2 regions of the Micromonospora sp. NPDC093243 genome follow, and region 2 is predicted to be linked to the other one. Evidence: riboswitches for the same ligand, from Rfam matches in the RefSeq annotation. Region 2 holds a riboswitch; the other holds the start of a gene.

Region 1 (15,638 bases), on a different contig from region 2:
TGGTGTGGTCGCGGGACATCTGGTTGTAGTCCACGAAGACCGGCCGGTCCCGCTGCTCCCGCCACCAGGTGGTGGTGACCAGCTCGGGCAGCCGCCGCTGCATCTCGCGGCCCAGCGCGAGCACCGCCCGCCGGCAGTCGCCGAAGCCCCACCTCGGCTCGATGGAGAGGTAGATGTGCAGTCCTCGCCCACCGGTGGTCTTCGGGTAGCCGGTCAGGCCCAGCTCGGCGAGGAACGCGCGCACCTCCCGGGCCACCGGCACCACCTGGTCGAAGCCGACGCCCGGCATCGGGTCCAGGTCGATCCGGAGCTGGTCGGGGCGCTCCACGTCGCTCGCGGAGACCGGCCACGGGTGAAAGCGCAGTGTGCCGAGGTTGGCCGCCCAGATCACCACGGCCAGCTCGCTCGGTGCCACCTCGTCGGCGGTGCGGCCGCTGGGGAAGGTGATGTGCGCGGTGCGCACCCACTCGGGCGCGCCCGCGGGCAGCCGCTTCTGGTAGAAGGCGTCGCCGCGGTTGTCCTGCCGGGTGCCGATCTTCGCGCCCTCGAACACCCCGCGCGGCCAGCGCTCCAGCATGGTCGGCCGGTCCCGCAACGCGCGCAGGATGCCGTCACCCACGGCCAGGAAATAGCGGACGACGTCGAGCTTGGTCAGCCCGCGCTCGGGAAAGTAGGGCTTGTCCGGGCTGGAGACCCGGACGACCCGCTCCCCGACCTGGATCTCCTCGGCCGCCGTCGCCACGTTTCACACCGTAGCGGCCGGCGAGCCGCGGCGTGGGTACCGCCACGGCCGGCCGAGACGGCCACCGGGCATTCCCGACCGATCGACCGACCATGGCCGCCCTTACCGCCTCAGCGCTGTTCCTGCTGCATGCGGGCCATCAGCATCTGCTTGCCCTGGTCGCCCGCCTTCCGACTGTTCTCCTGGATCTTGCGGAACCAGCTGGCGAGTTCGCTGTCGCCGCGCTGCTCGGCGTCGGCGATGTACGAATCCATCCGGTAGACCTGCTCCAACGACATCTGCAACATCCGGATGAGGTCGTAGTTCTTGTCCTTCAGTGGGCTCTTCTGTTCCTTGGTCATGGTCGCCACGGCGTACCTCCCCTGTCGGTTCTCGTGGACCCGGCGCTTACCCGAGCCGCCCGGGTTCACGCTCGCCGCGCGCGGCCGGCCGGCGCGGTTAGGCTCGGCGCATGCCCCGCTCCGCACCGGTGGACGGCTTCCAACTCGGCTACGACCGTTCCGGTCAAGGTCCGGCCGTGCTGCTGCTGCACGGCTGGCCCGGCGACCGCACCGACTACCGGGCGGTGACGCCGCTGCTGTCGTCCGTCGCCGACGTGGTCGTGCCCGCCGAGCGGGCCCCCGATCCGGCCGAGCGGATCGAGGCGCCCACCACCGTGCTCTGGCCCGGGCACGACCCGCTCTTTCCCGGGGAGTGGTCCGACCGGCTGGCGGAGTTCTTCGTCGACGCCCACGTCGAGTCGCTGCCCGACGTCGGGCATTTCACGCCGGTGGAGGCGCCGGAGCGCTTCGCCGCCGCCGTCCGCGCCGCGCTGGGTTAGCCCGGGGCGACCGTCGGGTACCGGGTGCCGCATGGCGGAACTGGCAGCGCTCTGGATCGTCCGGCACGGGGAGAGCACGGCGAACGTCGCCGCGACGCGGGCCGAGTCCAGCGGCGCGGAACTGATCGGTGTGACCCACCGGGACGCCGACGTGCCGCTCTCGGAGACCGGGGAGGAGCAGGCCCGGGCCACCGGGCGGTGGCTCGCCGGGCTGCCGCCGGAGCGACGCCCGGACGTGGCGGTGGTCTCGCCGTACCTGCGGGCGCTGCGCACCGCCGAGCTGGCGCTGGCCGGCACCCGGGTCCCGTGCAGCCGCGACGAGCGGCTGCGCGACCGGGAGCTGGGCATCCTCGACGGCCTCACCCCGCACGGTGTGGTCGCCCGCTTTCCGGACGAGGCGAAGCGGCGCAACCGGCTGGGCAAGTTCTACTACCGGCCGCCCGGTGGGGAGTCCTGGACGGACGTCGCGCTGCGCCTGCGCGCGCTCCTCGGTGACCTGCGCCGCGACCACGAGGGCCAGCGGGTGTTGCTCTTCGGCCACGACGCGCTGGTCTTCCTGGTCCGTTACCTGGTGGAGGGGCTGACCGAGGAGGAGCTGATGGCGCTGACCCGGCAGTACGTGATCGCCAACTGTTCGGTCACCGGCTGGTCCGCAGACGAGTCCGGTCGGTTGACGTTGCGCGATTTCAACGACGTCGGCCACCTGCGACGCCAGGGGGCCCGGCCGACCAGGGAGGACGAGGTCCATGCCGAACCGGTCTGACCCGCTGGTGATCACGCCGGCGCTGCTGCGCGACTGGGCGTTGCCGGTACCGTCCGGGGGCAAGGAGGCCCGGGGCACGGTGCTGGTGGTCGGTGGGTCCCGGTTCACTCCCGGCGCGGTCCTGCTGGCCGGCGTCGCCGCGCTGCGGGCCGGCGCCGGCGTGCTGCAACTGGCCGCCGCCGAGTCGACCGCCGCCGCGCTCAGCATCCAGGTGCCCGAGGCGCTGGTGGTGGGCCTGCCCGAGACCAGCGACGGCGCGCTGGCCGGACGGCCGGACGACCAGCTCAGCGAGCTGGTGGCGGCGGCGGACGTGGTGGCCGTCGGCCCGGGGCTGCGGGGCATCGAGGAGACCCGCCAACTGCTGCACGTCGTGCTCGACGCGGCCGGACCGCGGACTCCGCTGGTGCTCGACGCGTACGCCCTGGGCGCGCTGAGCCACTCACCGGAGCTGCTGGTCGGCTCCGGCCGGCCGGTGGTGCTCACCCCCAACATCACCGAGGCCCAGCACCTGCTCGACCGGGAGCCGGGTGACGACCTGGACGCCGAGGCGGCCGAGCTGGCCGCACGGTACGACGCGGTGGTCTCCCTCTACGGGCACATCGCGACGCCGGACGGGCGGAGCTGGCGGGAGGAGAGCGGCGACGCCGGGCTGGGCACCTCCGGCAGCGGCGATGTGCGTTCCGGGCTGCTCGCCGGGCTGCTCTCGCGCGGCGCCGATCCGGCGCAGGCCGCCTGCTGGGCGGCGTTCGCCCACGCGGTCAGCGGTCAGCGTCTCGTCCCGCAGTACGGCCGGATCGGGTTCCTGGCCCGGGAACTGCTCGACGAGATCCCGCACACCATCGCCACCGTCTGACGCCATTTGTCCTGCGGGCGCAGGTGTGTGTAACGCCACATCGACCCTGCGACGCTGTTGCACCGGAGGCGGCATCCCGTCCGCCTCCCGCCGGTGCCGCACCGCTGGGGCGCGGCACCGGCGGCGAACGGCCCCTGGGAGTCTGTGTGAAGTTGATCCGTCGCAAGACACTCGCCGCCGCGTCCACACTGACGCTCGGCATCGGTCTCGCCGTGACCGCGGGGGTGGCGCCGTCGGCGTCGGCCGCCGGCGCGGAGAACACCTTCCTGGTCCTCGCGCCGCAGGGCGCCGGGACGGAGCGGGCGGCGGCTCGGGTGGCCGCCGCCGAGGGCAGCGTGGTGGCCAGCTACGACCAGATCGGCGTGCTCGTCGTCCGCTCCACGAACCCCGCCTTCGCCACCGCGGTGGCCGGCGCCGGAGTCGAGTCGGTCGCCGCCACCACCGGCCTGGGCACCGCGCTCGACGAGGGCGAGACCGTGCAGGTCGCCGCGGCCGACGCCACGAACGTCACCGCGGACCCGACCGGGGAACCCCTCTTCGGCCAGCAGTGGGACATGCCGATGATCGGTGTCCCGCAGGCGCACGCCATCAACGCCGGCAGCCCCGACGTGCTGGTGGGCGTGCTGGACAGCGGCATCTCCAGCAGCCACCCCGACCTGGCGAGCCAGATCGCCAAGGACAAGAGCACGTCCTGCGTCGGCGGGGTCACCGACACCACCGAGGCGGCCTGGAACCCGACCACCTCCGACCACGGCACCCACGTGGCCGGCACCATCGCCGCCGCCGTCAACGGCGTCGGCGTGACCGGCGTCGCTCCGGGCGTCAAGGTGGCCGCCGTCAAGGTGGTCAACGACGACGGCTACATCTTCCCGGAGGCGGCAGTCTGCGGCTTCGTCTGGGCCGCCGAGCACGGCATGCAGGTGACGAACAACAGCTACTTCATCGACCCGTGGGAGTTCAACTGCCGCAACGACGCGCGTCAGCGCCCGGTGTGGCAGGCCGTGCAGCGGGCCATCCGCTACTCGCAGAGCAAGGGCGTGCTGAACATCGCGTCCGCCGGTAACTCCAACGTCGACCTGGCTCACAAGTTCGTCGACGCGGGCAGCCCGAACAACGGCACCCCCGAGGTCCGGGAGATCAACAACGCCTGCGTCGACCTGCCGGCCGAGTCGCCGGGTGTGCTGACCGTCTCGGCGGTCGCACCGACCGGAAAGAAGAGCTACTACTCCTCCTACGGCCTCGGCGTCGTGGACGTCACCGCTCCCGGTGGTGACAGCCGCTTCCGTACCGGAGGCGTCAGCCCGACCACGACCGACCAGATCCTGTCGACCACCTTCAACACGGCGACGCGGACCAACGGCTGGGGTTGGAAGCAGGGCACCTCGATGGCCAGCCCGCACGCCACCGGCGTCGCGGCCCTGGCGCTGTCGGCCCACCCGGGCATGACGCCGGGGCAGCTGGCCTCCTTCCTCGAGCGGACGGCGGAGGCGCTGCCGTGCGAGGAGGGCGTCTGGGAGCCGCGGCCCGGCTTCCCGGCCACCTGCAGCGGGGGCAAGCGCAACTCGTTCTACGGGGCGGGCATGGTCAGCGCGTACAACGTGGTGAAGTGACCACATCGCACGGATGACGGTGGGGCCCGGCGCGCAGGCGCCGGGCCCCACCCCGTTCGAGGGACAGTTGTTTCCGCAGTTCAGTCCCGGGGTACCGGACGATCACCTGACACAGTCGAGGAGGTCCGCCGGTGTCCACTGATGCCATCGTCCTGCTGAAAGAGGACCACAAGGAGATGCGCCGCCTGTTCAAGGCCTTCCAGGATGCCGAGGAGGGCCCCGCGAGCCAGCGGGGCAAGCTGGTGGGGCAGATCGTGGAGGCGCTCACGGTGCACACCTACCTGGAGAACGAGGTGATGTACCCGGAGGTCCGCAAGCTCCTGCCCGACCTGGAGGACGACATCCTCGAGTCGTACGAGGAGCACCACGTGGCGGACGTGCTCTGCGCCGAGCTGCACGCCATGACGGCGGAGGACGAGCACTTCAACGCCAAGACCACGGTGCTGATCGAGAACGTCCTGCACCACGTCGAGGAGGAGGAGCAGGAGTGGTTCCCCAAGGTGCGTGAGGCGCTCGGCCGCAAGCAGCTCCAGGAGATCGGCGAGCGGATGATCGCGCTGCGGGCCGACGCGCCGCGCAAGCCGACCGACCCGAAGGCGATCAAGAAGTCGGTGGACGCGGTCACCGCCTGACAGCCCCGAAGACGTGGACGGGCCCGGCATCGCCGGGCCCGTCTTGCGTGTGCCGCAGGTTCAGTCGGCCGAGCCGGGCTCGGCCATCTTCCGGTGCTGCTCGGACTTGAGCTTGTCCGGAACGATCTTGCCGACCGCGGTCTGCACCTTGTTCATCAGCGAGCCGGCCGTCACCGTCTGATCGCCCTTCATCAACGCCGCGAAGCCCTGCTCGGCCACCGTCCGCGGGTCGTCCTTACGGCCGGCGCCCACCCGGGTGTCCTGCATCTGGGCCCGTTCGAAGAACTCGGTGTCGGTCGGGCCGGGCATCAGGGAGGTCACCGTGACACCGGTCTCCTTCAGCTCGTTGCGCAGCGCCTCGGCGAAGGACTGCACGAACGACTTCGAGGCGTTGTAGACCGCCTGGAACGGCCCCGGCATCGTCGAGGCGATCGAGGAGGTGAGCAGCACCCGGCCGGCCCCCCGCTGCACCATGCCGGGCAGGATCCGCTTGGCGAGGTGCACCGTCGAGCGCACGTTCAGGTCGACGATGTTCAACTCGTCGGCCAGGTCGGTGCCGCCGACGAACGCGCCCCCGGCGCCCCGGCCGGCGTTGAGCGCCAGCGCGGCGACCGGGCGCCCGGTCGCCGCCACCGCCGCGGCCAACTCCTCCACCCCCTCGTGCCGCGCGAGGTCGACGCGGACCGGCTGGACCCGAGGGCCGCCGTCGCGCCGCAGCCGCGCCGCGGCCGACTCGATGCCGTCGTCCTCGGCGGCGATGACCAGGTCGAATCCGTGCTCGGCGAACTGGACTGCCAGTTCGTACCCGATGCCGCTGGACGCCCCGGTCACCACGGCGAGCGGCCGGTCGCTGCTCGGTGTGGTCATGGTCGTGCTCCTTCCCGCGAGTACCGGCCGCGTCCGCACCGGATCACGGCCGTCCGGATACGTGTGCCCCGCCACGGCGCGCCCAACCACCCGGGCCGTGGCCGACTCGCGGCCGAGGTCGGCCTGGCCGGCCCCGGCCGACCCGGTAGGATCGGCGCGGGCCGTGACTGGCGCGTGGGGATGGGGAACCATCGGGGAGCGGCCCCGTCATGAGGACGCATGCCGAGCGCCTGGGCCTTCCGTACGCCAGTTGGAGGTCGCATGCCGTCGCCGAACGCCGAATCCACCGCCTTCCGCAGCGCGCTCGAGGTGATCCGTGCCGTCGAGCCCCGGGTGGCCGACGCGATCACCGCCGAGCTGGGTGACCAGCGCGAGTCGCTGAAGCTGATCGCCAGCGAGAACTACGCCTCCCCGGCCACCCTGCTCGCCATGGGCAACTGGTTCAGCGACAAGTACGCCGAGGGCACGGTGGGCCGCCGCTTCTACGCCGGCTGCCAGAACGTCGACACGGTCGAGGCGCTCGCCGCCGAACACGCCCGGGAGCTGTTCGGCGCGGCGCACGCGTACGTGCAGCCGCACTCCGGCATCGACGCCAACCTGGTCGCGTTCTGGGCCGTGCTGGCCGACCGGGTGGAATCCCCGGCGCTGAAGAAGGCCCAGGTCCGCCAGGTCAACGACCTCACCGAGGCGGACTGGTTCGCGCTGCGCCGGGAGCTGGGCAACCAGCGGATGCTCGGCATGTCGCTCGACGCCGGCGGGCACCTCACCCACGGTTTCCGGCCGAACATCTCCGGCAAGATGTTCGACCAGCGCAGCTACGGCACCGACCCGGCGACCGGTTTGATCGACTACGACAAGGTCGCGGAGATCGCCCGGGAGTTCAAGCCGCTGATCCTGGTCGGTGGCTACTCGGCCTACCCGCGGAAGGTCAACTTCCGGATCCTGCGGGAGATCGCCGACTCGGTGGGCGCCACCTTCATGGTGGACATGGCGCACTTCGCCGGGCTGGTCGCCGGCAAGGTCTTCACCGGCGACTTCGACCCGGTGCCCCACGCGCACATCGTCACCACCACCACGCACAAGTCGCTGCGCGGCCCGCGCGGTGGCATGGTGCTCTGCCAGCCGGAGCTGGCCGACCAGGTCGACCGGGGCTGCCCGATGGTGCTCGGCGGCCCGCTGCCGCACGTGATGGCCGCGAAGGCCGTCGCGCTCGCCGAGGCCCGCCGCCCGGACTTCGCCGACTACGCCCAGCGGATCGTGGCGAACGCCCAGGCGCTCGCCGAGGGGCTGCTGAGCCGCGGCGCCAACCTGGTCACCGGCGGCACCGACAACCACCTGGCGATCATCGACGTCACCTCGTACGAGCTGACCGGCCGGCAGGCGGAGCAGGCGCTGCTCGACGCGGGCATCGTCACCAACCGCAACTCGGTGCCGCAGGACCCGAACGGCGCCTGGTACACCTCCGGCATCCGGATCGGCACCCCGGCGCTGACCACCCGGGGGCTCGGCGCGGCCGAGATGGACCAGACCGCCGAGCTGATCCACACCGTGCTCAGCCAGACGAAGCCCGGCGCCAACGCCGACGGCACCGCGTCGAAGGCCAAGTACGTGCTCGACCCGGCCATCGCCGACAAGGTCAGCCGCCAGGCCAGCGAGCTGCTGACCGGCTTCCCCCTCTACCCCGCCGTCGACCTCACCTGACGCCCGACCCCCGCTTGTCGATCATGCAGTTGTGGTGCCCGGATGGTCCCGCTTCGCGGAGTGCGTCCCCCACCACAACTGCTTGATCGGCGGGAGCCACCGCTGGTCAGGGGGTTAGGGCGCGGTTGCGGAGGGCGCGCAGGCGGTGCAGGACGTCGCTGCCGCCGCGGCCGAAGTGGTCGTGCAGGCGGCGGTACTCGGCGTACAGCTCGTCGTAGGCGGCGGCCCGGGCCGGGTCGGGGTGCCAGGTCTCGCGCCGGTGGGCGCCCATCGCGGCCGAGGCGGCCGGCACGTCCGGGTACGCCCCGGCGGCCGCCGCCGCGTGGATCGCCGCGCCCAGCGCCGCCGGGTGCGCCGAGTCGAGCACGTGCAGCGGGCGGTTCAGCACGTCGGCGTAGATCCGCAGCAGCAGCCGGTTACCGGTGAGGCCACCGGCGGCGGTCAGCTCGTCGACCTCGACCCCGGCCGCGGTGAACGCCTCGACCACGGTCCGCGCGCCGAAGGCGGTGGCCTCCAGCAGCGCCCGCCAGATTTCCTCCGGGCGGGTGGCCAGGGTCAGCCCGAGCAGCACCCCGCTCAGCTCGTGGTCCATCAGCACCGAGCGGTTGCCGCTCTGCCAGTCCAGGGCGAGCAATCCGTGCCCGCCCACCGGCTGGTCGGCGGCGAGCCGGTCGAGCAACTGGTAGGGACTCTCGCCACGGCGCTGCGCCTCGGCGGCGTACCCGGCGGGCAGCGCGTGCGTCACGTACCAGGCGAAGATGTCCCCCACCCCGCTCTGCCCGGCCTCGTAGCCCCAACTGCCCGCGGTGACCCCGCCCTCGACGGCGCCGCAGACCCCGGGTACCTCGTGGTACCGCTCCGCGTTCATGATCAGACAGGTGGACGTGCCGAGCACCGCGAGCATCCGGCCCGGCGCGACCGAGCGGGCCGCCGCCGCGGTGACGTGCGCGTCGATCGCGCCGACCGCGACCGGGATGCCCGGCGGCAGGCCGGTCCACCGGGCCGCCTCGGCGGTGAGCCCACCGGCCCGGGCGCCCAGCGGCGCGAGCGGCCCGTCGACCCGGTCCAGCAGCCCGTCCAGCCGTGGGTGCAGCGCGCGGAGGAAGTCCGCGGACGGGTAGCTGCCGTCCTGGCGCAGTCCCTTGTAGCCGGCGGCGGAGACGTTGCGGGTCTCCCGGCCGCAGAGCTGCCAGACGATCCAGTCGGTCGTCTCGATCCAGCGCTGCGCCCGGTCGAAGAGCTCCGGGTCCTCCTCCAGCAGCTCCAACGCCTTGGCCAGCTGCCACTCGGCGGAGACCCGCCCGCCGTAGCGGGCCAGCCAGCTCTCGCCGCGTTCGGCGGCGAGGGCGTTGATCCGGTCCGCCTGCCGCTGCGCCGCGTGATGCTTCCACAGCTTCGGGTACGCGTGCGGCCGCCCGCGCAGCCCGGGCAGCTCACAGAGCGGGGTGCCGTCGGCCAGGGTGGGCAGCACGGTGCAGGAGGTGGCGTCGACGCCGATGCCCAACGCGTCCCGCGGGCGTACGCCGGCGGCCCGCAGCGCCGCGGGAACCGCCACCCGCAGCACCTCGCGATGATCCGCCGGGTCCTGCAGGGCCCACTCCGGGGGCAGCGGCGTCCCGTCGGGCAGCCGGCCGGTGATCACCCCGTGCCGGTAGGGGTGCACCGCCGCGCCCAGTTCGGCGCCGTCGGCCACGTCGACCACCACGGCTCGGCCGGAGAGCGTGCCGAAGTCCACCCCGACCACGTACCGGCGCCCGGCTGCGGGCTCACCCACCGCTGCTCCTCCTCCCGCCGCCGCTGGACGCGCGCGGCGGGAGGAAACGCTAGCAACACTGCGGGGTGAACGGCAGCCGGCCGGTGGTGAGCCGGGGGGTTACCGCTACGCGCCCCGGGCGACCGGCTGGGCCACCGGAGGCGGACGGTTGAGCGGCCGGCTCAGGCGATCGGGCGCTTCAGGTGGTAGCGGTGCACCTCGGTGCTGCCCTGCACGTTGTTGACGTCCTCGGCGGCGGAGACCAGTTCCCAGCCGTCCCGGCCGACCCGGTTGAGGTGCGCGATCGCGGTGTCGCCGTACGCGGTGATGTCCTTACGGGACCCGTCGGGGGCGTACCAGACGAACGAGACGTGGAAATTGCGGCCCTGCCCCTGATAGCGGCGGACCAGCAAGGCGTACTCCCAGGCAACCATGGGGCCCATTATGACCGTCCATCCAGGACGCCGAAACGGCGGCGGTCGCGCTTTGCCACCCGGTGAACGCGCTGTGTCAACCCGTCGTGACGGTGACCGGCTCGGTCAGCCCGACGCGACGGTGCGTAGCTGTCCGGCGGCCGCCGAGTCGGGGCACCCGGCCAGGGCCAGCGCGTCGCGCAGCTCGGTGGCGAGCAGGTCCAGCGCCGCCTCGGCGGCGGGCCGCCCACCGGCGGCCAGCGCCCAGAGCAGCGGCCGGCCGACCAGCACACCGGCGGCGCCGAGCGCCAGCGCCCGCAGCACGTCGGTGCCGCCACGCACGCCGCTGTCCAGCAGCACCTCGCACCGGTCGCCGACCGCGTCGACGACCTCGGGCAGCATGGTGACGCTGGCCGGCGCGCCGTCGAGCTGACGGCCGCCGTGGTTGGAGACCACCACCGCGTCCGCGCCGACCCGTACGGCGTCTTGCGCGTCCCGCGGGTCGAGCACGCCCTTGACCACCAGCGGCAGGTCGATCCGCTCCCGCAGCCAGGCCAGGTCGGCCCAGCTCAGCGCCGGGGCGAAGGCCGCACCGGGGCGCGCTCGCAGCTGGGACACCCCGGGGGTGCCGCCGTGCGCCAGGTCGTCCCGCCCGTTGGGCAGGTTCGCGGCGGCCACCTGCGCCGGGAGCCGGAACGCGTTGCGCAGGTCCCGCAGGCGCCGGCCCAGCACCGGCACGTCCACGGTCACCACCAACGCCTGGCAGCCGGCGTCCCGCACCCGGGCCAGCAGGTCCAGCACGAGCCCCTTGTCGCGCAGCCAGTAGAGCTGGAACCAGACCGGGGCGCCGGTCGCCGCCACCTCCTCGATCGGGGTGCTGCCCAGCGTGCTGGCCAGGTACGGCACGCCCGCCGCGCCGGCCGCCGCGGCCAGCGCCAGTTCCCCGTCGGGATGCACCAGCCGCTGGTAGGCCATCGGCGCCACCCCGACCGGCATCGCGTACCGGTGCCCGAGCAGCCGGGCGGTCAGGTCCGGAACCTCCACCCCGCGCAGCACCCGGGGCAGCACCGCGACCCGGTCCAGGGCGGCGCGGTTGGCGCCCAGGGTGACCTCGGCGCCGCTGCCACCCTCGATGTAGTCCCAGACGTCCGGCGGGAGCACCGCCCGGGCCCGCTCGGCGTAGTCGGCCAGGCAGGCCGGCGGCGCGTCGGCCGGCAGGTCGGTCACGTTCGGCTCAGCCCGTTGCTCGACGTCCACACCCGCCATCCTTCCCACGCCGCCCCACCACGGGCAACGTCCCGCGGTGTCGGGGCCGCGGCCCGGTGCGGAAACGGGTTGCGTGGATGGCGCCGGCCAACCAGCCTCGGACGGATGGACCAGGACCGGACGGCACCGCCCACTCGTGTCGCGCTGCGCGACCGCATCGACGTGTCGCTGGTACGCCGGCTCGTCGCCGCGCAGTTCCCCCGCTGGGCCGGCCTGCCGGTGCGCCCGGTCGAGGAGGGCGGCTGGGACAACCGCACCTTCCACCTGGGTGACGCGATGACCGTGCGGCTGCCCAGCGACGAGGGGTACGCGCTCCAGGTGGCCAAGGAGCAGCGGTGGCTGCCGGTGCTCGGGCCGCGACTGCCGCTCGACGTGCCCACCCCGCTGGCTCAGGGCGAGCCGGCTGCGGACTACCCCTACCCGTGGTCGGTCTACCGGTGGATCGACGGGCGCACCGCCCGGCGGGACCGGATCGCCGACCTCACCGAGTTCGCCACCACCCTGGCCGGCTTTCTCGCCGCGCTCCAGCGGGTCGAGCCCGGTGGCGGGCCGGCGGCCGGCGCGCACAGCGCCTGGCGCGGCGCCCCGCTGAGCACGTACGACGAGGACACCCGGCGGGCGATCGACCGGCTGGGTGGGCGGATTCCGGTCGAGACGGTCAACGCGATCTGGGCCGAGGCCCTCGACGCGACCTGGGCCGGGCCGCCGGTCTGGTTCCACGGCGACGTCGCGTACGGCAACCTGCTGGTGCGCGACGGGCGGCTCGCCTCGGTGATCGACTTCGGCTGCTGCGGGGTCGGCGACCCCGCCTGCGACGTGGTCATCGCCTGGACGCTGCTCGACGACGGCAGCCGGGCGGTGTTCCGCGACGCGCTCGCCGTCGACGCGGCGACCTGGGCGCGCGGTCGGGGTTGGGCGCTGTGGAAGGCGCTGATCAACCTGGACAACGCCGACCCGGCGCGGACGGCCGAGGCGCGGCACGCCCTGGGCCAGGTGCTCGCCGAGTGGACGGCGTCCCGCTGACGCCGCGAGGCCGTACCCTGAGGCGATGGCCAGCTGGGAGGACGTGCGACGAATCGCCGCGACCCTGCCGGAGACGACCGAGCACGGGTCGTACGACGGGCTGCCGGCCTGGCGGGTGCGGGGCAAGCCGTTCGTCTGGGAGCGCCCGCTGCGCAAGGCCGACCTGGCCGCCCTCGGTGACGCCGCCCCGGACGGGCCGATCCTCGGCGCCCGCGTGCCCGACGTGGGCGCCAAGGAGGCGCTGCTCGCCGACGACCCCGAGGTCTACTTCACCACCCCGCACTTCGACGGCTATCCCGCGGTGCTGGTCCGGTTGGAGCGCATCGAGCTGGCCGAGCTGACCGAGCTGATGGTCGAGGCCTGGTACGACCGCGCCCCGAAACGGCTCGCCGCCGCGTACCGGGCGCAGGGCACGGCGCAGGCGAACTGACGAGGATTCAGCCCGACGGCCGACCGCACGTCGGTCAACCGGGACGGCGGGATCGACCTCCGGGGATCGGGAGCCGGCAGCTCGCCCTCCAGCCGGCAGCAGGGACAGCGGATCCGCCGTGGCCTTCCCGGCGGGCGGTTCCCGGATGTTCGCCGGCCGTTCGCCGCAGGGCCGCCCGGGCGTACGGTCCCGCGCCGTAGCGTGGTCGGCCGGACCGGACGCCCAGGAGGCCGCCGCGCATGACCTTGTCACCGATCGGCCGCAGCACTGACGTCCAGGTCACGGCGGTGCGCCGGATCGGCGACAGCGCGCCGCACAGCGCCTTCACCGACCTGGTCCGGCACGACGGCGGGTGGTTCTGCGCGTTCCGCGAAGGCAGCACGCACGTCTCCGGCGACGGGGTGATCCGGGTGCTCAGCTCCCCGGACGGCCGGTCCTGGAGCTCCGCGGCGGTGCTGCGCCGCGAGGACACCGATCTGCGCGACCCGCGGTTCGTGTCGCGCCCCGACGGTCGACTGCAACTGCTCGCCGCCGCCGTGACCGGCGAGGCCACCAAGAAGTTCCGGACCGTCGCCTGGCTCTCCCGGGACGGGCGTCGCTGGGGCGATCCGACGCCGGTCGGTGAGCCGGACGTCTGGGTGTGGCGGGCGGCCTGGCACGACGGCGCCATGTACGGCGTCGGCTACGCCACCCGGGAGCCGCGCTTCGTCCGGCTCTACCGCAGCGGTGACGGCCTCGACCTGCACCCGGTGGCGCCGACCCTGTTCGCCGGCGGCTACCCGAACGAGTCGGGGCTGGTCTTCGACCCGGACGGCACCGCCACCTGCCTGCTGCGCCGGGACCGGGAGACGGCCACCGCGCAGCTCGGCCGGGCTCGACCCCCGTACCGCGACTGGGAGTGGACCGACCTGGGCGTCCAGGTGGGTGGGCCGGCCCTGCTCCGGCTGCCGGACGGCCGGCTGCTCGCCGGGGTACGGCTGCTCGACGACCCGGTACGCACCGCGATCTGTGCCGTCGACACCGAGCGGGGCGAGCTGACCGAGCTGGTCGCCCTGCCCTCCGGCGGCGACACCAGCTACCCCGGCCTGGTCTGGCACGACGACCTGCTGTGGGTCAGCTACTACTCCTCACACGAGGGACGCACCTGCGTCTACCTGGCCGAGGTCGTCCTGAGCCGCTGAGTCGCGCCCACCCCCGAGCTCGCCCGCTCAGGCCAGCGCCGGGGTCTGCGCGTGGATGTAAAAGCGCAACGACCGGGCGTCGGTGAAGCACTCCCGCATCGGCCGGACCAGCTCGCGGTGCTCCGGGCTGCGCTCCCACGCCTCGAAGTCGGCCAGTCGCGCCCACTCGCTGGTGATCAACCACTGCTCCCGGTCGGCCGAGGAGCGGCACACCTGGTCCACCAGGTGCCCCGGCACCCCGCCGGCCACCTGATGCCGGATCGCCTCGTACGCCGCCAGGAACGCCGCGGTGCGCTCCGCCGGCACCCGTACCAGGAACACCACCCGGGCCCGCTGTTCGTCAGCCATCTTCGTCCTCTCTCGACGGTGCCGCCCCGCGCAGCACCAGCGCGCTGTTGAAGCCGTCGAAACCCCGGGCGCAGACCAGCGCGACCCGGCTGCGCGGCCGTCGGTGCTCGCGCAGGAAGTCCAGCTCGCAGCCGTCGGCCACCTCGTCCGGGCCCGCCGAGGCGGGCAGCGTGTCGTGCCGGAAGGCGAGCAGCGCGGTGGCCACGTCCAGCGCGGCGCCGCCCTGGTGGGCCCGGCCGGTGAGTGGCTTCGCGGTGCTCACCGGGGGCGGCCGGTCGCCGAAGACCGACCGCAGCGCGGTGGCCTCGGTGCGGTCGTAGCGGGGCACGCCCAGCGCGTCGGGCAGCACCAGGTCCACCGCGTCCGCGCCGACGCCGGCCCGGTCCAGGGCCAGCCGCATCGCCCGGGCGTACTGGGTCGGGTCGCCGGCGCTCTGCGGGCCGGTGTGCGCCGCGTCGTGGGTCGCGCCCCAACCGGTCAGCTCGCCGTAGACCCGCGCGCCACGGGCCAGCGCGTGCCCCAGCTCCTCCACCACGAAGACCGCCCCGCCCTCGGCCGGCAGGTAGCCGCTCGCCCCGGCGTCGAACGGCCGGTACGCCCGCTCCGGGTCCGCGACGTCGCTGAGCAGGCCGGAGCTCAGCTGACAGGCCAGGGCGTACGGGCTCAGCGGGCACTCGGTCGCCCCGGCGATCACCACCGGCGTGCCCCGGCGCACCGAGCGGACCGCGTGCGCCAGGCTGTCCAGTCCGCCGGCCGTCTCGCTGACCAGCACCCCACACGGCCCCTTGAACTGGTGGTGGATGGAGAGCTGGCCGACGCTGGCCGCGTAGAACCAGGCGATCGACTGGTACGCCCCGACGGTGCGCGACGGGCCACCCCAGAGCCGTTGCAGCTCCCGCTGGCCGAACAGGTTGCCGCCGGAGGAACTGGCCAGGGTGACCGCGTAGCCGTACGGGTCGGGGGCCTGCTCGGGCAGCCCGGCGTCGGCCAGCGCCAGCCGGGTGGCGGCGAACCCGAGGTGCGTCCACCGGTCGGTCTGCACCAGCTGTCGGCTCGCCGCGTATCCGGTGGCCTCGAAACCGGTCACCTCGCCGGCGAACCGGGTCGGGTACCCGGCCGGGTCGAACAGCGTGATCGGCCCGGTGCGCCGGGTGCCGGCCAGCACCGTACGCCAGTGCGCCGCCGCGCCGACGCCGCTCGGGGCGACCACCCCGATCCCGGTGACCACCGCCCGGG
Region 2 (15,638 bases):
ACGCCGCCGCGCACCTGCGCCGGCTCGGTTTCCTGGTGGCCGGGGCGAGCGGCGCCGACCCGAGCGCGACCACGGCCTGGCTGGACGCCGGAGCCCTCCCGCCGGCTTAAATGCCGCGCCCGCCCGTGGAGCCCCCCGGTAGGGTCCGCGAGGCCCTCCTGGGCGAGCCGCCCGGATCGCCGCCGGCGCGGCACCGTGTCCGTTCGCACAGACAGGCAAGCACGTGAGCCAGCACGTCGCCGATCCGCCGGCCTCCGCGACCACCCGAGCACCGTCGCTGCTGCGGAGCCGGAACTTCCTGCTGCTGTGGAGCGGCCAGACGGTCAGCGAGTTGGGCACCCGGATCGCCGGCGTGGCGGTCCCGCTGCTGGCCGCCGACACCCTGCACGCCAGCGTCTTCCAGGTCTCGCTGCTCACCTTCCTGGCCTGGCTGCCGTACCTGGTGTTCTCCCTGCCGGCCGGGATCGTCGCGGACCGGGTGGACCAGCGCCGGCTGATGATCCTCTGTGACGTGGGCCGGGCCGCGCTGATGCTGGCGCTGCCGGTGGCCGCGCTGGTCGGTCAGCTCACCCTCGGCTTCCTGTACGCGGTGGTCGGGCTCTCCGGGGTGCTGACGGTCTTCTTCACCGTGGCGTACAAGAGCCTGCTGCCCCGACTGGTGCCGGCGGCGCAACTGGTCGACGGCAACGCCAAGCTCATCATGAGCCAGGACGGCGCCGAGTTGGTCGGCCCGACGGTCAGCGGGGTGCTCATCGGGCTGGTCGGCGCGACCCGGACGTTCTTCAGCAACGGGCTGGCCTTCCTGCTCAGCGCGGTGACCCTGCTGCAGATCCGGGAGGCGGCCCCGGAGAACCCACCGGCACCCCGGGAGCGGGTGCCGCTGCGGGTGGAGATGACCGACGGGCTCGGCTTCATCCGCCGCCAACCGATCCTGGTGAAGATCCTGGCGTGCACCACCACCTCGAACTTCTTCGTGATGGCGTCCGCCTCGATCGAGGTCACCTTCATGCTGCGCGAACTGCACGCCTCACCGGTGCAGGTCGGCCTGGTCTTCTCGGTCAGCGCGGTCGGCGGGCTGATCGTCGGCGCGCTGGCCGCGCGGCTGGCCGCCTGGATCGGGTCGGCCCGGGTGATCTGGGTGGCGATGGCCGTGCCCGGCCCGTTCTACCTGCTGATGCCGCTGGCCCGCCCGGGCTGGGGTGTGCTGCTCTACGGCGTCGGGTTGGCCGCCTTCTCCGCGAACGCGGTGCTGTTCAACGTGGCGTCCACGACCTACCGGCAACGGATCACCCCGCCGGCGATCCTGGGCCGGGTCAACGCGGCCTTCCTGTGGATCTGCTTCGGGGTGATCCCACTCGGCGCACTGGTCGGTGGGGCGCTCGGCACGGCGCTGGGCCTGCGGACGGCACTCTGGATCTGCGTGCTCGGCACCTGGAGCGCCTGTCTCTTCGTGGTCTTCTCCCCGCTGCGCACCATGCGGGACATGGCCGAACCGGGCGCGTCGGCAGCGGTTTCGTCGTAGGGTCCGGGCAAGCTCGACCGGGATCATCGACGCCGCGGAAGGGGCCCGAATGAGGAAGATCATCGTCCAGATGAGCGTCTCGCTGGATGGCTACTTCGAGGGGCCGGGCGGTGACATCAGCTGGCACCAGGTCGACGACGAGCTGCACGAGCACTTCAACGCCGAACTCCGCACGATGGGCGCCTTCCTCAACGGACGGACCACCTACGAGTTGATGGCCGCGTTCTGGCCGACGGCCGATCAGGAGCCGTCGAGCCCGGCCCCGGTGAAGGAGTTCGCCGCCATCTGGCGTGACATGCCGAAGATCGTCTACTCACGCACGCTCGGTCGGGCCGAGTGGAACGCCACCATCGTCCGGGAGGTCGACCCCGACGAGGTGCACCGGCTCAAGGCCCAGCCCGGCGGTGACCTGGCGCTCAGCGGCGCCGAGCTGCTGGCCGCCTTCGCCCGGCACGACCTGGTCGACGAATACCGGACCTACGTGCACCCCGTGCTGCTCGGCCGGGGCCGCCCGCTCTTTCCCGTCCGGGACGAGCGGGCGCAGCTGCGGCTGGCCGAGAGCCGGGTCTTCGGCAACGGCGTGGTGCTGCTCCGCCACGAGCGCGCGGTGGGCTGAGGCACCACGACCCGATCGCGGCCGCGCCCTGGCCGGTGGCGGCTCAGACGCCGACGCCGCTGGTCTCGGTGACGACCCGGGCCAGCAGGTCGGTGAACGGGCCGGGTCGCTCGAAGAGTGACCGGTGGCCGGCCCCGTCGAGGACCACCCGCTCCTTGCGGGGCGCCTGGAGCTGGTCGTACCACTCCTTGAGCAGGGCCAGCCGGCCGGGCACCTCGTGGGCGCCGTCGACCAGCCAGACCGGCACCTGGAGCTGGCGCACCTGACGCCGGAGGTCGACGTCCTGCACCTTCGGGTAGAGCGCGTCGAACCCGTCCAGCGGCCCGACGAGCGCGTGCACCTGCTCCAGCAGTGTGTACTCCGGAACGTCGACGATCCCCGACGTCCCGACGCCCGGCCGGTCGTAGTCGAAGGCGCCCGCTTCGTTGGCGAGCAGCGCCTCGTAGGCGTACATCCGGTCGTAGGGCGGCGGGCCCAGCTCGGTGAGCTGATCGGCGAGGCCGTCGCGGCCGGTGCGGCGGGCCCAGGCGACGGTGTCGGCGTACTGGCGGCGGTCGGCTTCCCGCAGGTCGACCGCCTGCCCCACGCCGACGTAGGCGTAAAACAGCTCGGGGCGGCGCTGCACGGCGGTGACCCCGACCAGCGAGCCGCCGGAGTGCGCCACCAGGTAGATCTTCTCCTGCCGGAAGCGCGTCCGTAGCCGCTCCACCACGGCGACGAGATCGGCGACCTCGCTGTCCAGGGTGAACGACGACGACGGCGCGAAGGCGTCCCACGATTTCGCCGCGCCCCGCCGATCCAGGGTGGCCACCACGAACCGCTGCTCCAGCGCGGCGAGGTGCCGACGCATCGCGCCGATCTCCGACGAGCCCGGCCCGCCGGGCACGAAGAGCAGCACCGGCGCGGCCGGGTCGGCCCCGCGCAGCATCAGCCCCAGCGAGCGGGCCCCGGTGTCCACCGTGCTCAGCTCGGCGATGCCACCGTTGATCCGGTCGGTGCGGGCCGGCAGCGCCGCCACCACCGCCACCAGCAGGACCACCGCCGCCAGCAGACCCGTGGCACCCCGGCGCAGCCACACCCGACCCGGCCGGCGCGGCGCAGTCGTTGGTTGCCGGGCGGCGGCTGGCTCGCCAGCGACAGCCGATTGGTCGGCGATGGTTGATTCACCGGCGGCAGCCGACTGGTCAGCCGCGGCCGTCTCGCCGGTGGCCGCGGGTCCGCTGGCGGCTGGCGGTTCGCCGGCGACCGGCCGGGTCGCGCGCCGGGCGAGGCCGGCCCCGTAGGCCGCGCCGACCAGCAGCGGCAGCAGCGTGAACAGGCCGTGCAGGCCCCGCCCGAGCAGCAGCGCGGCGAAACCGAAGCCGCTCAGGTGCGGGGCGTCCACGGTCGGACCACGCAGCCGGATCCGCACCAGTTCCACCGCCACCGCGAAGAGCGCGGGCCCAGCGAGCATCGCCCAACGCGACCGGCTCAGCCAGCCGGCCACCAGGCCGACGGCGAGGCTGACCGCGACCGACGCGACGGCCTCGAAACCCGTGCCCGGCCCGCGCGGCGTCCAGTAGCCGACGGCCAGCCCCCAGAGCAGTGGCAGCAGGAACGCGGCCACAAGACCCGGCGTGGGACGCGGGAACGATGGCTTCGCCATGAGCACCTCACCAGGGTCGGGCCCTCGGGAGCCCGAGCCTACTGATGATCGATCTCACGCGCTGTCCCGTTCCGGTGACGGTCAGCCTTCGCTCACCCGACGCCGCCTTCGTCAGCTCGCGCGGGCAGCTCCGCGTCGAACCGTCACCCCATCCAGACCATCGCCTGCCCGTGCCCCCGGGTCCAGGCGAGCGGCGTTCCGTCCAGCGCGAGCACGTTGTGCATCGCCTCGCCGGGCGACGCCGGCAGCGCGGCGTGGGGCAGCACCTCCGGCGCCTCGTTCGCGAGCCAATGGCCGGGCAGTGCGCGTACCAGCTCGACGAACGCGTCGCGCCGGGGCTGGGGCACCTGGTAGAGCACCGAGGTGTGGAACACCACCAGCGTCGCGTCGGCCGGCGCCTGAGCGGCCAGCGCCGGGAGGTCGTCCACCAGGTCACCGCGGACCAGCCGCGGTGGCTCGGCCGCGGCGACGGCGGCCGCGGCGCGTAGCCGGGCCCGGCGGTGGGTCTGTTCCGGCCAGATCAGGGCATCCAGCCAGGCGATGTCGGCCGGGTCGGTCACGTCGAGCGGATTCAGGTCCAGACCTGCCCGCCACACCACCTCGGGCCGCGCGGCCGGCACCGGCACCCCGACCGCGGCGCAGTCGAGCACCGGCTCGCCCGCGCCGACCTGACGCTCGCCGTAGCGGTAGGCGTACCGGTCGGGGTAGAGGCAGAGCCCCGCGGACGCGCCGACCTCCAACAGGGCGAGCGGCTGCGGCAAGGCGGCGAGCACCGGCAGCAGCACGGCGCACCGCCCGGCCTCGTTCGTCTGGGTGGCCCGTACCCGCATCTGCGCCGCGATCGCCGGCCAGTTCGCCACCACGTGGTCGTGGAAGGCGGCCGGGTCGTCGAGCGGGCCGCCGAGCAGCCGTACGACGCCGAAGAGCAGATTGGGCTGCCGCTTGGCCGGCGGCAACTCGTCGAGCAGGTCCAGCAGCTCGCGATCGCGGGACACCGCGAGCGACAGACGCTCGTACGACGGCGAGACGCCCCGCGTCTCCCGGGTGCCGAACTCGACGTACGCATCGGCGGTCGTCATCCCCCGATCCTCGCAACCCACCCCGGCCGCTGTCCCAGGTCCGTGACGCAGCTCCCACCGGGCCCCGCGCAGTTCATCCGTGGTTCCCGCGCCCGTATCCCCGATGACGTCGGCCGCCTCCGGCACCTCGTAGAGTTCACCGCCGGCCGGCACGTCGAGCAGCAGCTCAGCCGGCGGTAGGGGCACCGAGGAGGAACTGATCGTGCGGGGCGAGGGGATCCGGGTACTGATCGTCGGCGGTGGCGTCGCCGGGCTGGCCACCGTCGCCGCGCTGGAGAAGTGGGGCGCGACGGTGGACGTCGTCGAGCGCTCCACCGGGCCCGCCGACTCCGGCACCGGCATCTACCTGACCGGCAACGCGACCCGGATGCTGGGCGAGTTGGGCCTGCGGGAGGCGGTCACGGACGTCGCCGTGCGGATCACCCGGCAGCGCAGCGCCAACCAGCGTGGTCGCCGCCTCTTCGACATCGACGTCGCCGCCCTCTGGCAGGGCGTCGGGCCCTGCGTCTCGCTGCCCCGGGCGCGGCTGCACCAGGCGCTTTTCGCCGGCGTCGGGGACGCCCCGATCCGGTGGGGCCATCAGCCGGTCGCGCTCGTGCAGGAGGGCGACCGGGTCGCGGTCGAGTTCGACGACAGCAGCACCGAACGCTACGACCTGGTGATCGGCGCGGACGGGGTGAACTCGGCCATCCGCCGGCTCGCCTTCGACGGGCAGGCGGCACGCCCCCTCGGCCAGTACGCCTACCGGTGGCTCGCCCCGCGGATCGACGCCGAGCCGGTCTGGTCGGTGCAGCTGGGGCGCGGCAAGCAGTTCCTGACGATTCCGATCAGCGCCGAGCAGACGTACTGCTACTACAACGACGGCCCGGTCGCCGACCGGCCGGGCTGGCGCGACGAGCTACGCGCGAGCTTCACCGAACCGGTCGCCACCCTGCTCGACGCCCTCGACTCCGACTCGAGCACCCTGCACGCCGGGCCGAACCAGGAGGTCGTACTCGACTCCTGGTCGCGGGGCTCGGTGCTGCTGGTCGGTGACGCCGCGCACGCCACCTCGCCGAACATGGCCCAGGGCGCGGCCATGGCCCTGGAGGACGCGTTGGTGCTGGCCGAGTCGCTGGCCGCCGCCGAGAGCCTCGCCGGGGCGCTGCGCGGGTACGAGCAGCGCCGCCGTCCGCGTACCGACTGGGTGCTCAGCCAGACCCATCGTCGGGACAGGGCCACCGGGCTGCCGCCGGTGCTTCGCGACGCGGTGCTGCGCCGCCTCGGCGAGAAGATGTTCCGGTCGAACTACGGCCCGCTCTTCGCCCAGCCCTGACCCCGGCGTGCCCGTCCGCCCTGGTGATACGGCATCATCGAGCTACCGGCGACTGGCGGCACAGGGATGGTGGAACCATCGGGGAGCCTCTCGCGGGCGTCGACCGCCTGGGCGCCCGCGCCGAGGAGTTCCTACCCAGATGACCAGCGCATCTACCGAGATCACCACGTCGGGCCCGGCCCGGCTGCTGCCCGGCGCGCCCGTCGCCGAGGCCGTCCTGGCCGAGACCTCCGCCGCTGCCGCCCGGCTGGCCAGCCGTGGAATCACCCCGAGCCTGGCCACCATCCTCGTCGGGGACGACGACGCCAGCGCGCGCTACATCGGCATCAAGCAGCGCCAGGCCGCCGCCCTCGGGTTCGCCTCCCCGCACGAGCACCTGCCCGCCACCGCCACCCAGGACGACCTGCACCGGGCCATCGCCCGCTTCAACGCCGACCCGGCCGTGCACGGGCTGCTCGTGCAGTACCCCGTACCGGCGCACCTGGACTACGACGCGGCGTTGCAGACCATCGACCCGGACAAGGACGTCGACGGCATGCATCCGCTCAACATGGGCCGACTCGCCGTCGGCGTGCCCGGCCCGCTGCCGTGCACCCCCGCCGGCATCGAAGCGCTGCTGGCGTACTACGACATCCCCGTCGCCGGCCGTGAGGTCGTCATCCTCGGCCGCGGCGCCACCCTCGGGCGGCCGCTGGCGATGCTGCTGTCGCAGAAGCGCCCGACCGCGAACGCGGCCGTCACCGTCGTACACACCGGTGTCCCCGACTGGCCGCGCTACACCCGCCGCGCCGACATCCTCGTCGCCGCGGCCGGCGTACCCAGCATCGTCCGACCCGAGCACGTCAAGCCGGGTTCCGTCGTCATCGGCGCCGGCGTCCGCTACGACGGGCGACGCCTCCTGCCGGACGTGGACGAGGCCTGCGCCGAGGTCGCCGGCGCCATCACCCCCCGGGTCGGCGGGGTCGGGCCGACCACCGTCGCGATGCTGTTCCGCAACGCCGTACGCGCCGCCGAGCGCGCCAACCAGTAGCCGGAAGTCCGCGCATACCAGTGGCCGCCCGACCCCGGTACCGGGGTCGGGCGGCCACTGTCGTTCAACCGCGTCGCAGCAGACGCTGCTCGTACGTCAGCTGCAACCGCTGGTGGAGCCGCAGCCCTCGCAGACGTAGCAGCTGCCGGCCGGGCGCATCTTCGTACCGCAGGTGAAGCAGAGCGGCGCGTCGGCGGCCTTGCCGATCACGGCCTCCAGCAGCTCCGTGCTGGAACCCACCGACGGCGCCGGCTTGGCGGCGACGATGTCGGCGGTCTCCTTGGCCGGCTGGGCGACCGGGCCGGTCTTCGGCTCCTCCGGCTTGGTCTCGACCGGGGCGGACGAGGCCATCGCGGTGAGCTCGGCACCGGTCACTGCGGCGCTCTCCGCCTCGGCCTCGGCCCGCAGCTGGGCGGCCCGCTCGCTGGCGGTGAAGATGCCCAGCTCCGCACGGCGCTCGTAGGGCAGGAAGTCCAGCGCCAGCCGACGGAAGATGTAGTCCATCACCGAGGCGGCCATCCGCACGTCCGGGTCGTCGGTCATACCGGCCGGCTCGAAGCGCATGTTGGTGAACTTGCTGACGTACGTCTCCAGCGGAACGCCGTACTGCAGGCCGATGGAGATGGCCACCGAGAAGGCGTCCATCACCCCGGCCAGGGTGGAGCCCTGCTTGGACATCTTGAGGAAGACCTCGCCGAGGCCGTCGTCCGGGTAGGACGACGCGGTGAGGTAGCCCTCGGCGCCGCCGACGGAGAAGGAGACCGTCTCCGACGGGCGCTTCTTCGGCAGCCGCTTGCGCACCGGCCGGTACTCGATGACCTTCTCCACCGCAGCCGGGGCGGCCGGGGCGGCCTCGACGGCGGCCGGCTCGGTGGCCTTGTTGGACTTGGCCACCGAGAGCGGCTGGCCGACCTTGCAGTTGTCCCGGTAGATCGCCAGCGCCTTGAGGCCGAGCTTCCAGCCCTCGAAGTAGATCTTCTCGACGTCCTCGACGGTGGCCGCCTCCGGCATGTTGACCGTCTTGGAGATGGCGCCGGAGACGAACGGCTGGATCGCCGCCATCATCCGCACGTGGCCCATCGGGGCGATGGAGCGCTCGCCCATCGCGCAGTCGAAGACCGGGTAGTGCTCCGGCTTGAGGCCGGGGGCGTCCACCACGTGGCCGTGGTCGGCGATGTGCTCGACGATCGCCTCGACCTGCTCCTCGGGGTAGCCGAGGCTGCGCAGCGCGCGCGGAACGGTCTGGTTGACGATCTGCATCGAGCCGCCACCGACCAGCTTCTTGAATTTGACCAGCGCCAGGTCCGGCTCCACGCCGGTCGTGTCGCAGTCCATCATGAAGCCGATGGTGCCGGTCGGCGCGAGGACGCTGGCCTGCGAGTTGCGCCAGCCGTTCTTGTCGCCGATCTTGTTGCCCTGGGTCCACTGCTTGGTGGCCTCGCGGACGATCGCGGTGGCCACGGTGCCGGCCGGCTTGATCTCGTCGTTGGCGGCGGCGTGCTTGCGCATGACCCGCTTGTGCGGCTCCGCGTTGCGGGCGTAGCCGTCGTACGGGCCGACGACGCCGGCCAGCTCGGCGGACCGGCGGTAGGCGGTGCCGGTCATCAGCGAGGTGATCGCCGCGGCGACCGAGCGGCCCTGCTCCGAGTCGTACGGCATGCCGGAGGCCATCAGCAGCGCGCCGAGGTTGGCGTAGCCGATGCCGAGCTGCCGGTAGGCCCGGCTGGTCTCACCGATCTTCTCGGTCGGGAAGTCGGCGAAGCAGATCGAGATGTCCATCGCGGTGATGACGAACTCGACCGACTTGACGAACTTCTCCACCTCGAAGCTGCCGTCGGCGCGGAGGAACTTCATCAGGTTCAGCGAGGCCAGGTTGCACGAGGAGTTGTCCAGGTGCAGGTACTCCGAGCACGGGTTCGACGCGGTGATCCGGCCGGTCTCCGGGCAGGTGTGCCAGTCGTTGATCGTGTCGTCGTACTGCAGGCCGGGGTCGGCGCACTCCCAGGCGGCCTGGGAGATGGTGCGGAACAGCTTCTTGGCGTCAATGGTGTTGATCACCGAGCCGTCCAGCCGGCCACGCAGGTCGAAGCCGCCGCCGTTCTCCACCGCCGTCATGAACTCGTCGGAGACCCGCACCGAGTTGTTGGCGTTCTGGTACTGCACGCTGACGATGTCGGAGCCGCCGAGGTCCATGTCGAACCCGGCGTCACGCAGGGCGCGGATCTTGTCCTCTTCGCGCGCCTTGGTGACCACGAACTCCTCGATGTCCGGGTGGTCCACGTCGAGGATGACCATCTTGGCCGCCCGCCGGGTGGCGCCGCCGGACTTGATGGTGCCGGCCGAGGCGTCGGCGCCACGCATGAAGCTCACCGGGCCGGAGGCGGTGCCGCCGGAGGAGAGCAGCTCCTTGGAGGAACGGATCCGGGACAGGTTGACCCCGGAGCCGGAGCCGCCCTTGAAGATCAGCCCCTCCTCCTTGTACCAGTCGAGGATCGAGTCCATCGAGTCGTCGACCGCGAGGATGAAGCACGCGCTGACCTGCTGCGGCGACGGCGTGCCCACGTTGAACCAGACCGGCGAGTTGAAGCTGAACACCTGGTTGAGCAGCATCCAGGTCAGCTCGTGGGCGAAGACCTCGGCGTCCGCCGGGTTGGCGAAGTAGCCGTACTCCTCACCGGCGGTCCGGTAGGTGGTGACCACCCGGTCGATCAGCTGCTTGAGCGACCACTCCCGCTCCGGGGTCCCCACCGCGCCCCGGAAGTACTTGGTGGTCACGATGTTCGCCGCGTTGACGCTCCACGACTCGGGGAACTCCACCCCGCGCTGCTCGAAGTTGATCGAGCCGTCCCGCCAGTTCGTCATGACGACGTCCCGGCGCTCCCAGCTGACCTCGTCGTACGGGTGGACCCCCTCCGTCGTCCAGACCCGCTCGATCTTGAGGCCCGCGCCAGCCTTGCTCCGTGACCTGCTCGCTGTCACACCATCCCCCGGCATCTCATCCGCCCCCTCGTCCACACGGCCGCCTGCCGTGCGATCCGACTGTCAGTAACTCGCAAAAAAATCAGCTGGTACGGCCGGCGGCCTCGACCGCGTCGGCCCCGTTGCTCTCCCGGGCGCGGGCCGCGGCCCGCAGCGTCTCGATCTCGCGCTCGAAGTCGGCGAGCGAGTCGAAGGACCGGTAGACACTGGCGAACCGCAGGTAGGCGATCTCGTCCAGGTCACGCAGCGGGCCCAGGATCGCCAGCCCCACCTCGTGGCTGGGGATCTCGGCGGCGCCCTTGGCCCGCACGGTCTCCTCGACGCGCTGTGCGAGCAGCGCGAGCGAGTCGTCGTCCACCGGCCGGCCCTGGCACGCCTTGCGCACCCCGCCGATGATCTTCGTCCGGCTGAACGGCTCGGTCACCCCGCTGCGCTTGACCACCGCGAGGACGGCCTCCTCCACCGTGGTGAACCGCTTGCCGCACTCCGGGCAGGACCGTCGCCGCCGGATGAGCTGGCCGTCGTCGGCCTCCCGCGAGTCGACCACGCGGGAGTCGGCGTGCCGGCAGTACGGACACCGCATCGCTGACCTCCTTGATCGACTGCTGCCGCACCGGGCACTCCCGGACACCATCGGCCACGGCGGCGCCATCGCTCGAATGGCCGCCCGCCGTGCGACTGTACGGGAGTGCGGTCGGTAGTCGGACCCAACCTATAGGCAACTTACGCCCATGTGACTACTACATCTAGGGGTCGACCGTATGTCGCCGACGGACCCGGGTCAAGTTGGCCGGCGTGTCCGGCGCGTCACCCGGCACCACGGCCGATCCGCCCCGCCCGACCCGGCCGCGCCCCGATGACCGACCCGCCGGGAAGCCCAACGGGCGGACCCTCGCGGGGTTACCGTCCGGCCGGCCGAGCCCACCCGACCGTCCGGCGGAGCGCACGATCGGAGCGGCGAAGCTTCGAACACACGTACCAACCGACGTACCATCTATCAGAACAGGCGTACGAGGGGAATGGTTTTCGCCGCGACACGCCGGTGAGACGTCGTACAGATGTTTGAAAATGACCGATCTCACCTATACGGTCAAGAACAACCGGTCGCGGCGGATCTCACCGCACCGGCCACCGCACCACCCCGCAGCGCACCATCATGCACAACCGCACCACCGCACGCACCACGAGCCGCCAAGGCACCCAGCGCCGACCAGGGAGGACGGACGTGACCGAGGACCGGGCCAGCCGGCCGAAGCACCCGCAGCAGATCGCCGAGGCGGGTCCACCGGCCACTCGGCGCCGGAGCGCCGCGCGCAGCCGGACGGGCCAGCCCACCGTGCGCCCGGTCACTCCGGTGGTCAGCGCCTTCCCCGACCCCGCGTCGGTCGACCTGACCGCCCGGCAGCGGCGGATCCTGGAGTTCATCCGCACCTGGGTGGAGCGGCACGGCTACCCGCCGAGCGTCCGGGAGATCGGCGAGGCGGTCGGCCTGGTTTCGCCGTCCAGCGTCGCCTACCAGCTCAAGGAGCTGGAGAAGAAGGGCTTCCTGCGGCGCGACCCCAACCGCCCGCGGGCGGTCGACGTCCGCGCCCCCAGCGACATCGTCGACGACGAGCTGACCCGCGCCCAGCGCCCCGCCCCGGCCTACGTGCCCATGCTGGGCCGGATCGCCGCCGGTGGGCCGATCCTCGCCGAGCAGGCGGTGGAGGACATCTTCCCGCTGCCCCGCGAGCTGGTCGGCGAGGGCGAGGTCTTCATGCTCCAGGTCAAGGGCGACTCGATGCTCGACGCGGCGATCTGCGACGGCGACTGGGTGGTGGTCCGCCAGCAGCCGACCGCCGAGGCCGGCGACATCGTGGCCGCGATGCTCGACGGTGAGGCGACCGTCAAGACCTACCGGCGTCGCGACGGGCACGTCTGGCTGATGCCGCAGAACCCGGCCTTCGACCCGATCCCCGGCGACGACGCCACCATCATGGGCCGGGTCGTCGCGGTGCTGCGCCGGATCTGACGCAGCCGCCACGGGTGACCGCCGAGCAGGCGGTCACCCGGGCCATGCCGTTCAGTGATCGGGCGAGGTTCAGTAACGGTCGCCCCGGTAGGCGCGACCGCCACCGGGGTACTGGTCGTAGGGATCCCCGTCGTCGCGCCGGCGCCCACCGCGCTGACCCCGGTAGTCCGGGTCGGGCCCGCCACGCCGGGGCGGCTCCGCGCGACCGCCGCCGTAGCCGCCACCTCGGGGCGGCTGCCCGCCGCCGGGCTGGCCGCCGTACACGCCGTTGCCGGGACGCCCGCCGGCGGGCGGGCGGCCCCCACCGGAACCCCCACCGCCGTAGACGCCACCACCGCCACCACCGCCGGCCGGACGGGCACCGCCGTAGACGCCGCCTGAGCCGCCGGCCGGTCGACCACCGCCACCCGAGCCGCCGGCCGGTCGACCACCGCCGTAGACGCCACCGCCGGCCGGCTCCGCAGGGCCGCGGCCCGGACCGCCGCCGTAGACCCCGCTGCCCGCGGGGGCGCCGCCGTAGACCCCGCCACGAGCGCCCCGGTCGTCGTCCGCCCGCCCACCGGGCAGGTCGTCGTCACGCTCCGAGCCACCGGGTCCGTCGTCGGGGGCCGGCTTGCGCCGGGCCCGCAGGATGCCGACGATGCCGGCGCCGACCAGCAACGCGCCGACCACGCCGACCGCGGCGATCAGATAGGTGAGGTCGGTCAGGCTGAGGCTGCTGAACCAGGACGGGCCGGCAGCCGACTTGGCCGCCGCCTCGTCGGAGACCGGCACCGCGCCAGTCGTGGAGGGGGTGTAGCTGAGGATGTCGACCGGGTCTTCCTCGGTGAACTGCCCGCCGTCGGAGACGGTGAGGAAGGTCTTCCCGTCGGTCGAGTAGCTGATCGCCTCGCCGAACGGGTCGGTCAGCGGCGTCACCCGGGGCTTGCCGGTGGTGAGCGCCCCGACGATGTCACCGCCGGCGACGTCGTACTCGAAGGCGTCGGCGTAGGTCCGCAGCACGACCTTGCTGCCGTCGGGCGACCGGGTGGCCCCGGTGATCGCCACCCGGCCGAAGGTGTTGAGCGGGTTCTCCGTCTGCGTCTTGGGCAGCGTGATCTCGCCGACCTTCGCCATCGGCACCGGGTCGGTGTCGCCGTTCTTGAGCGCGCCCGACGGACGGTAGATCTCGGCCTTGCCGGAGGTCACCTTGGTGATGACCAGCGGCTTGTTGTCATCGCCGATCAGCAGCGCTTCGGCGTCGTGCGGCTTGCCCTCCGGATAGGAGAGGCGGTGCAGCACCGGCCGCTTGGTGCCGGCGACCGGCATGGTCCAGACCGCCACCCGCTCGCGGCGGGTCTTCGACGTGACGTTGTCGCCGGTGTCGGCGATCCAGATCGTCTTGCCGTCCGGGGAGAGCGCCAGGTCCTCGGTGTCGAACGGGCCGCCGCCGGAGTAGCTGACCGGGTCCTTCGAGATCTTGCACTTGGTGTCGAGGTAGAAGACCCGCTTGCGGGCCTCGATCTCGGTGCCGTCGTTGATGACGATGTAGCCGCTCTTCGTCGCCACCAGACCGGAGAGCTCACGCAGTCGCTCGTCGGCGATCGTGCACCGCTTCTTGCCCGGTACGGGCTCGGGGGCGGGGGCGGCCGGGGCGGGTGCCGCCAGTGCGGCTCCGGTGAACGCCACGGTCGCCCCGAGCATTCCGAGGGCGACCGTGACCGAGGAAACAGCGCGGCGCATTGCGCCAGTGTCGCATGTCCCAGGTTTCCACCGGGTGACGCCGGTACGGCTCACGCCCCGGCCGGGACCGCGCGGCCCTCCTCGTACGGGGCCAGCTCGGCGGCGAGCGCCTCGTTGACCCGCACGTGCAGCCGGGTGCCCTCGGGCAGGTGGGAGGTGCTGAGCACCTCGCCGTGCCGGTGCACCCGGGCCACCAGATCGCCGCGGTCGTAGGGCAGTACCGCCCGGACCTCCACCGCCGGCTGCGGCAGCCGCGCCTCGACGGCGGCCCGCAGGTCGTCCATGCCGCGTCCGGAACGGGCCGAGGCGAAGATCGCGTCCGGCCAGAGCCGCTTCAACCGCAGCAGGGTCTCCTCGTCGGCCGCGTCGGTCTTGTTGACGACCAACAGCTCGGGCAGCCGGTCGGCGCCCACCTCGGCGAGCACCTCGTGCACCGCCCGGACCTGCTCCTCCGGATCCGGGTGGGTGCCGTCGACCACATGCACCACCAGGTCGGCTTCGGCGACCTCCTCCAGCGTCGAGCGGAACGCCTCGACGATCTGGTGCGGAAGGTGCCGGACGAACCCGACCGTGTCGGAGAGGGTGTAGAGCCGCCCGTCGGCCGCGGTGGCCCGGCGGGTGGTCGGGTCGAGGGTGGCGAACAGCGCGTTCTCGACCAGCACGCCCGCGCCGGTCAGCCGGTTGAGCAGGCTGGACTTGCCGGCGTTGGTGTAGCCGGCGATGGCCACCGCGGGGATCGCGTTACGGGAGCGACGGGAGCGCTTCGTCTGGCGTACCGTCCGCATGCCCTTGATCTCGCGGCGCAGCCGGGAGATGCGGGTGCGGATCCGGCGCCGGTCGGTCTCCAGCTTGGTCTCACCGGGACCACGCAGACCCACGCCACCGCCGGCGCCGCCGCCGCGGGCGCTACCACCGGTCTGCCGGGACAGCGTCTCACCCCAACCGCGGAGCCGGGGCAGCAGGTATTCGAGCTGGGCCAGCTCAACCTGCGCCTTACCTTCCTTGCTCTTGGCGTGCTGGGCGAAGATGTCGAGGATCAGCGCGGTCCGGTCGACGACCTTGACCTTGGTGCGCTGCTCCAGGTTGCGCAGCTGGGACGGGGAGAGCTCACCGTCACAGATGACCGTGTCGGCGCCGGTGGCGAGCACCACCGAGCCCAGGTCGTCGACCTTGCCGCGACCGATGTAGGTGGCCGGGTCGGGTCGGTTGCGCCGCTGGATGAGCCCCTCGAGCACCTGGGAGCCGGCGGTCTCGGCCAGTGCGGCCAGCTCGACGAGCGAATTCTCGGCGTCACGCTGGCTGCCGTCGGTCCAGACGCCGACGAGCACCACCCGCTCCAGCCGGAGCTGGCGGTATTCCACCTCGGTGACGTCGGTGAGCTCGGTGGAGAGGCCGGGGACCCGCCGCAGCGCCTGCCGCTCCGACAGCTCGAACTCGCCGGTGGTGGCGTCGAGCTCCTCGTCCTCGAAGGGAGCGACGACGGTGTCCTGGTCTCGCAAGCTGTTCTCCTGTCCGTTCTGCCGGGTACTGAGCAATCCTGACATGTAGCAACGCCCGACGCACCTGCTATATGCCCGTGGCCGTACCCACCGGTAGCGGGGTCGGATGCCGGCCGAGCTGGGCATGCGGGTAGAAATGCGAGTCGAGCCGCTCAGCGCTGACGGAGGGAACACTGTGGCCATCACCCGCTTGCCGAGTGCCGGATTCTCCATCACGATC

Evidence for each region. Region 2 has a riboswitch for ZMP and ZTP ahead of ACIP9D_RS12695 (bifunctional 5,10-methylenetetrahydrofolate dehydrogenase/5,10-methenyltetrahydrofolate cyclohydrolase). Riboswitches for the same ligand answer to the same signal wherever they lie in the genome.
Region 1: linked by a shared signal. The riboswitch ahead of ACIP9D_RS01485 (glycine hydroxymethyltransferase) and the one ahead of ACIP9D_RS12695 (bifunctional 5,10-methylenetetrahydrofolate dehydrogenase/5,10-methenyltetrahydrofolate cyclohydrolase) in region 2 are both predicted to bind ZMP and ZTP.

The regions. Positions count from the first base shown of each region.
Region 1 is NZ_JBIVNT010000001.1:299,768-315,405, forward strand. It holds gene ACIP9D_RS01445 (DNA primase small subunit domain-containing protein) at 1-742, opposite strand, end outside; gene ACIP9D_RS01450 (hypothetical protein) at 853-1,083, opposite strand; gene ACIP9D_RS01455 (alpha/beta hydrolase) at 1,194-1,562, shown strand; gene ACIP9D_RS01460 (histidine phosphatase family protein) at 1,594-2,325, shown strand; gene ACIP9D_RS01465 (NAD(P)H-hydrate dehydratase) at 2,309-3,178, shown strand; gene ACIP9D_RS01470 (S8 family serine peptidase) at 3,325-4,788, shown strand; gene ACIP9D_RS01475 (hemerythrin domain-containing protein) at 4,920-5,420, shown strand; gene ACIP9D_RS01480 (SDR family NAD(P)-dependent oxidoreductase) at 5,481-6,287, opposite strand; ZMP/ZTP riboswitch at 6,441-6,530, shown strand; gene ACIP9D_RS01485 (glycine hydroxymethyltransferase) at 6,549-7,988, shown strand; gene ACIP9D_RS01490 (ribulokinase) at 8,095-9,762, opposite strand; gene ACIP9D_RS01495 (hypothetical protein) at 9,924-10,184, opposite strand; gene ACIP9D_RS01500 (alpha-hydroxy acid oxidase) at 10,281-11,381, opposite strand; gene ACIP9D_RS01505 (aminoglycoside phosphotransferase family protein) at 11,526-12,443, shown strand; gene ACIP9D_RS01510 (MmcQ/YjbR family DNA-binding protein) at 12,469-12,873, shown strand; gene ACIP9D_RS01515 (sialidase family protein) at 13,113-14,054, shown strand; gene ACIP9D_RS01520 (antibiotic biosynthesis monooxygenase family protein) at 14,082-14,402, opposite strand; gene ACIP9D_RS01525 (beta-ketoacyl synthase N-terminal-like domain-containing protein) at 14,395-15,638, opposite strand, start outside.
Region 2 is NZ_JBIVNT010000003.1:659,133-674,770, reverse strand. It holds gene ACIP9D_RS12725 (class I SAM-dependent methyltransferase) at 1-110, shown strand, start outside; gene ACIP9D_RS12720 (MFS transporter) at 224-1,522, shown strand; gene ACIP9D_RS12715 (dihydrofolate reductase family protein) at 1,572-2,138, shown strand; gene ACIP9D_RS12710 (alpha/beta hydrolase) at 2,182-3,783, opposite strand; gene ACIP9D_RS12705 (DUF2332 domain-containing protein) at 3,927-4,862, opposite strand; gene ACIP9D_RS12700 (FAD-dependent monooxygenase) at 5,065-6,177, shown strand; ZMP/ZTP riboswitch at 6,216-6,297, shown strand; gene ACIP9D_RS12695 (bifunctional 5,10-methylenetetrahydrofolate dehydrogenase/5,10-methenyltetrahydrofolate cyclohydrolase) at 6,317-7,207, shown strand; gene ACIP9D_RS12690 (vitamin B12-dependent ribonucleotide reductase) at 7,304-10,201, opposite strand; gene nrdR (transcriptional regulator NrdR) at 10,269-10,769, opposite strand; gene lexA (transcriptional repressor LexA) at 11,412-12,197, shown strand; gene ACIP9D_RS12675 (hypothetical protein) at 12,267-13,919, opposite strand; gene hflX (GTPase HflX) at 13,970-15,463, opposite strand; gene ACIP9D_RS12665 (NAD-dependent malic enzyme) at 15,594-15,638, shown strand, end outside.